Zobellia nedashkovskayae: one gene and its partner. The protein of the gene in region 2 interacts with the protein of the main gene of each other region in a pairwise test. Links are inferred from orthologs where the notes say so. Each region holds a gene or a part of one and is shown on either strand. Other genes may lie near its edges.

The links. The genes of interacting proteins can lie anywhere in the genome.
Region 1: the proteins of sucD (region 2) and sucC interact in binary tests that used the Escherichia coli proteins (3 or more experiments, as listed by UniProt). The link is inferred for Zobellia nedashkovskayae from one-to-one orthologs.

The regions. Positions count from the first base shown.
Region 1 is NZ_JADDXR010000002.1:201,788-204,714, reverse strand. The notes cover bases 9-2,902. They hold sucC (ADP-forming succinate--CoA ligase subunit beta), read left to right. Parts: upstream 9-805; coding sequence 806-1,999; downstream 2,000-2,902. Other genes in these bases: ald (alanine dehydrogenase), read right to left, coding at 2,703-2,902; IWB64_RS00800 (hypothetical protein), read left to right, coding at 2,272-2,616; IWB64_RS00810 (LON peptidase substrate-binding domain-containing protein), read left to right, coding at 9-625. In the rest of the region: more of IWB64_RS00810, read left to right, coding at 1-8; more of ald, read right to left, coding at 2,903-2,927. UniProt on the Escherichia coli protein: Succinyl-CoA synthetase functions in the citric acid cycle (TCA), coupling the hydrolysis of succinyl-CoA to the synthesis of either ATP or GTP and thus represents the only step of substrate-level phosphorylation in the TCA.
Region 2 is NZ_JADDXR010000002.1:3,690,516-3,693,438, reverse strand. Bases 8-2,897 are described here. They hold sucD (succinate--CoA ligase subunit alpha), read right to left. Parts: upstream 1,944-2,897; coding sequence 1,071-1,943; downstream 8-1,070. Other genes in these bases: IWB64_RS15030 (UDP-3-O-(3-hydroxymyristoyl)glucosamine N-acyltransferase), read right to left, coding at 2,014-2,897; fabG (3-oxoacyl-[acyl-carrier-protein] reductase), read right to left, coding at 208-954; IWB64_RS15045 (vWA domain-containing protein), read right to left, coding at 8-141. Also shown: more of IWB64_RS15045, read right to left, coding at 1-7; more of IWB64_RS15030, read right to left, coding at 2,898-2,923. UniProt on the Escherichia coli protein: Succinyl-CoA synthetase functions in the citric acid cycle (TCA), coupling the hydrolysis of succinyl-CoA to the synthesis of either ATP or GTP and thus represents the only step of substrate-level phosphorylation in the TCA.

The sequences.
Region 1 (2,927 bases), 3.5 Mb from region 2 along the record:
ATTACCCTTACAATCTATTTTTTTTCCAGGAGAAACAGTACCCCTGCATATTTTTGAAGATCGTTATAAACAATTAATAGTAGACTGTAGAAAAGAGGCAGTTACCTTTGGTATTCCAGTTTATATTAATGATAATATGATCTATGGTACAGAGGTACAATTGGTAGAGATAGTTAACACGTATGATAATGGTGAGATGGATGTAACTTGCGTGGCACGCCAGGTTTTCCGTATTCTTAGTTTTGAAAAACAAATGAAAGGGAAACTCTATGCCGGTGGTACCATTCAGTTTTTAGACAGTGTAAATGATGCTGATAAAGAAACAAAACAAGAAGTACTAGATAAAATACATGAACTATATGAGCTTATGGCCGTTCCTTATACCCCATTACCATTAGAGAAGTTTAATAGTTATGTATTGGTGCATAAGATGGGACTTTCATTTAATCAGGAATATCAATTATTGCAAATGCCTAGTGAGCGAGATCGATTATTATTTATGAAATCTCATTTAATTTCCACCATTTCTATGTTAAGCGAAGTAAACCGGACCAAAAAGACAATAGAAATGAACGGTAATTTCAAGAATTTTGATCCGTTAGATTTTGAGGACTTTAACCTGTAGATCTTTTTTTTATTGATTGGAGGTCTATGTTTTAGGTTAATAATAGTGCTATATTACATTGGTTACAAAGAAGTATTTATTAAATAAGATTTTCTTTGCTTACAACTAACTCCATATTTCATTAGTCTAAATCCTCTGGGTTTGCTATTTTTGCTTCTGAATCTAAATATACCTTAATATATGAATCTTCACGAGTACCAAGGAAAAGAGATTTTAGCCAGTTTCGGTGTGCGCATTCAGCGCGGTATCGTGGCCCATAATCCAAAGGAAGCGGTTGAGGCTGCAAAACAGTTAACGGCAGAGACCGGAACAGGTTGGCACGTTATAAAGGCCCAGGTGCATGCAGGTGGTCGAGGTAAAGGCGGAGGTGTAAAATTGGCCAAAAACCTTAAAGAAGTAGAAGAAATTGCAGGGAACATCATAGGAATGAACTTAATTACCCCACAGACATCTGCAGCGGGTAAAAAAGTACACCAAGTTTTAGTTGCCGAAGATGTATACTACCCAGGCGATAGTGAGACCAAAGAGTTTTACATGTCAGTTGTACTAAATAGAGGTACAGGTAGAAACATGATTATGTATTCTACAGAAGGTGGGATGGATATTGAGGAGGTTGCCGAAAGCACTCCTGAACTTATTTTTACTGAAGAGATTGATCCTTCTACAGGTCTTTTAGGTTTTCAAGCTAGAAAAATAGCCTTTAATTTGGGCCTTTCCGGTACGGCATTCAAGGAAATGACAAAATTTGTTACCGCCTTGTATAAAGCTTATGTAGAGAGTGATTCAAGTATGTTTGAAATCAACCCTGTGTTGAAAACATCAGATGACAAGATTATGGCAGTAGATGCTAAGGTATCTATTGATGATAACGCACTTTACCGTAGAAAACAATATGCAGAAATGCGTGATTTACGCGAAGAGAATGCAATTGAAGTTGAAGCTGGAGCATTAGGTCTAAATTATGTTGATTTAGATGGAAATGTTGGTTGTATGGTAAACGGAGCCGGATTGGCAATGGCCACTATGGATTTAATTAAAATGGCAGGTGGTGAACCAGCTAACTTTTTAGATGTTGGTGGTACAGCTGATGCCAAAAGGGTAGAAGAAGCTTTCCGTATCATTCTAAAGGATGAAGGTGTTAAAGCAATTCTGGTTAATATTTTTGGTGGAATCGTACGTTGTGACCGTGTTGCAAATGGTATTGTAGAAGCTTACAAGAATATGGGAGACGCTATTAAAGTTCCTATTATTGTTCGATTACAAGGTACTAACGCAGAAATTGCTAAGGAAATCATTGATAATTCTGGTTTAGCAGTACATTCTGCAGTTCAGTTTCAAGAAGCTGCTGATATCGTAAAAGAAGTATTGAGCTAGACTCTCACACTTTTTATAATTTTTAAAGAGGGATGAACCATTTGGTTCATCCCTCTTTTTTTTCATTATAAATAAAGAATTTTATAACCGGTCTTGACATGCACGGAAAGACTTTAGGGTAAAAAGCTGAGGTTTCGTTAGTTTTTAGCTCTATTTTATGACATTACTGTTTTGTAGTGTTAAAATTTATTAAATTAACAATATTAGAGCTTTGTATTATGTTATCTTTAATATGAATTAATTATCTGATTATCAAAACAAAACAAAATATCATGAAAAAATCAGTTTATGCACTTATGGTGATGATGGCGTTGAACATAGGCTTTGCATTTGCCGGCACTCCAGAATCACATCAGCCAAAAGCAGTACAATTACTTACATCTCAAATTTATGAGATGTTAAGTGAAAATGTAATTCCTAACGAAATTAGAGGCTCTAAAGCAGAGGTTAGAGTTGCTGTTGATGAAGGAAATTATTTAAAAATTCTTTCTATCGAAACAGATAACGAAGCACTAAGAACATATTTGAAAGGTGCTATCGATTACGAAAAATTATCTAAAGGTACTTTCCAAAAAGGTATTGTATATCGTATTCCAATTGAAGTTGCAAAACGATAAAAAAAGCTTCTCATTTTATAATTGAAAAACGGTCTCTTTAGAGGAGACCGTTTTTTATTTATGGTGTTTACAGTAAGCACTAATTTTTAGAAAGCTTCCATTAATCCGTCATAAACTACTTCTCCATTAATAATATTTAACCCCTTCTTTAATGCTGGGTCTTTATCAGTGGCAGTTGCCCACCCTAAATTTGCCAACTTTAATACATAGGGTAAAGTAACATTGGTAAGTGCTACGGTAGAAGTGTAAGGCACCGCTCCGGGCATATTTGCCACAGAATAATGAACAACATCATCAATAATATAAATAGG
Region 2 (2,923 bases):
GAAAAAAGTGATAAAACGTAAAAAAGCCAAAGCTATATTAAGCTTGCCCGTACGTTTGCTTTTGTAGAAATATTGAAACAACACCAACGCCAGCGAAACAATTGCAGCCAAGATTATGTAGAGAATCGTTTGGGTGTTCATTAAGGAACTTTCTTTTTTAAACTATAAAGTCCGGAAATACCATAATGCACTTCCGGACCATATACCTTATGTAAGCATACCGCCATCTACGTTCAGTACTTGACCCGTAACATAAGCGGATAAGTCTGAAGCAAAAAATAGACAGGCATTTGCAATATCTTCTGGAGAACCACCTCTTTTAAGCGGAATACCATCTCTCCAACCTTGAACTACTTTTTCATCTAGTTTACCGGTCATTTCGGTTTCAATAAAACCTGGTGCAACGGCATTACATCTTATATTTCTTGAACCTAGTTCTAAAGCAACAGATTTCGTAAACCCGATCATTCCTGCTTTTGAGGCTGCATAGTTTGTTTGTCCGGCATTACCCTTAACACCAACCACACTACTCATGTTCACGATACTACCCTTTCGTTGTTTCAACATCGTACGTTGAACAGCTTTGGTCATATTGAAAACAGATTTTAAGTTTATCTCTATAACACTATCAAAATCTGCTTCTGACATTCGCATAAGCAAATTGTCTTTGGTGATACCCGCATTGTTAATCAGAATATCTATTCCACCAAAATCTTCTAGAACACTAGCAACCAATTTTTCAGAAGCTTCAAAACTTGCCGCATTACTTTTGTATGCTTTTGCTTTAATTCCTAAACTAGACAATTCTTTCTCGAGTGCCAAAGCTGGTGCTTCGCTAGAACTATAAGTAAAAGCTACATTAGCTCCGTTCTCGGCAAAAACTCGGGCAATACCCGTACCTATACCTCTACTTGCGCCTGTGATGATCGCATTTTTTCCTTCTAACAATTTCATGCTCTAAATAGATTTGCTCTGTTCTACTTCAAATATAACTTTTGTTTGACAAAATGGCTATAAAAAAATCCCGTTTCCGAAAAATCGAAAACGGGATTCATATATCCTTAAGGGAATTAACCCATAACCTCTTTTACTTTCAAGCCAATTTCTGCCGGAGAGTCTACCACGTGAATTCCGTGCTCTCTCATAATTTTCTTTTTAGCTTGAGCGGTATCATCGCTTCCACCAACAATAGCACCAGCGTGACCCATGGTTCTTCCTGCGGGAGCAGTTTCACCAGCAATGAAACCTACAACAGGTTTCTTGCTGCCACTTTCTTTGTACCATTTTGCAGCATCCGCTTCCAATTGACCACCGATCTCTCCGATCATAACTACACATTCGGTCTCTGGATCATTGATCAAAAGCTCCACAGCTTCTTTTGTAGTAGTTCCAATAATTGGATCTCCACCAATACCAATAGCTGTTGTTATACCTAAACCTTGACGAACTACTTGATCAGCAGCTTCATATGTTAAAGTACCAGACTTAGATACAATACCAACATTTCCTTTTTTAAACACAAAACCAGGCATGATACCTACTTTAGCCTCTCCTGGAGTAATTACACCAGGACAGTTAGGACCTACCAAACGGCAATCCATATGTTTAATATAATTGGCAGCCTTTACCATATCGGCAACAGGAATACCCTCCGTAATAGTAATAATTACTTTAATACCCGCGCTAGCGGCTTCCATAATTGCATCAGCAGCAAAAGCAGGTGGCACGAAAATGATAGTCGTATCAGCTCCTACTTTTTCTACAGCTTCTTCAACTGTGTTAAAAACAGGTCTTCCCAAATGCTCTTGTCCACCTTTACCCGGTGTTACACCACCAACTACGTTGGTTCCGTATTCGATCATTTGCTCTGCGTGAAAAGTACCTTCACTACCTGTAAACCCCTGAACTATTATCTTGGAATCTTTATTGACTAAAACGCTCATATACTCTCTAGTTTATTTTAATGTGACAAAAATATAGGTTTACAAATGAAATCTGAACTCAGACAGCATTTTATTCTTCTAATTTTTTAAGAATGAATGGAATTTTCTTCACATAAGCCAATTGTTTTAGCTTTTCACGTGATTCTTCAATAGGTGTTCCGAAATAACTTTTACCGCCTGCAACGGATTTAGTTACTCCTGTTTGCCCCATAATTACCGCTTTCTTTCCTATTGTAATTCCACTATTGGTACCAACTTGGCCCCAAAGCGTAACTTCATCTTCTATTATGACACAACCTGCAATACCAGTTTGTGAAGCAATCAGACACTTTTCACCAATAACGGTGTCGTGCCCAACATGTACTTGATTATCTAACTTTGTTCCCTTTTTAATAGTTGTGTCGCCAGTTACCCCTTTATCAATAGTACAAAGGGCTCCAATTTCAACATTATCTTCAATGACCACTCTCCCACAAGAAATAAGTTTATCAAAACCGTCAGGTCTATTTTTATAGTAAAAAGCATCTCCGCCTAAAACTGAACCTGAATGAATAATTACATTATCACCAATGACGCAATTATCATAAAGACAGACATTTGCATGTATCAAACAGTTCTTGCCGATTTTAACATTGTTACCTATAAAAACATTAGGCTGAATAATGGTATCCTCTCCAATTTCCGCCGAAATGGCCACAGTATTGGTTGCCCTTTCAAAGGGTCTAAAGTGAACAGAAAGTTTATTGAAATCACGAAAAGGATCATCAGAAATTAAAAGCGCCTTCCCTTCTGGGCAATCAACTTTTTTATTGATAAGAACAATAGTAGCCTTTGAAGCTAACGCCTTGTCATAATACTTGGGATGATCTACAAAAACAATATCCCCGTTCTGAACCACATGAATTTCGTTCATGCCCAAAACCTGAAAATCATCAGCGCCAACATATTCGCAATCGATTAATGTAGCAATATTCTTAAGA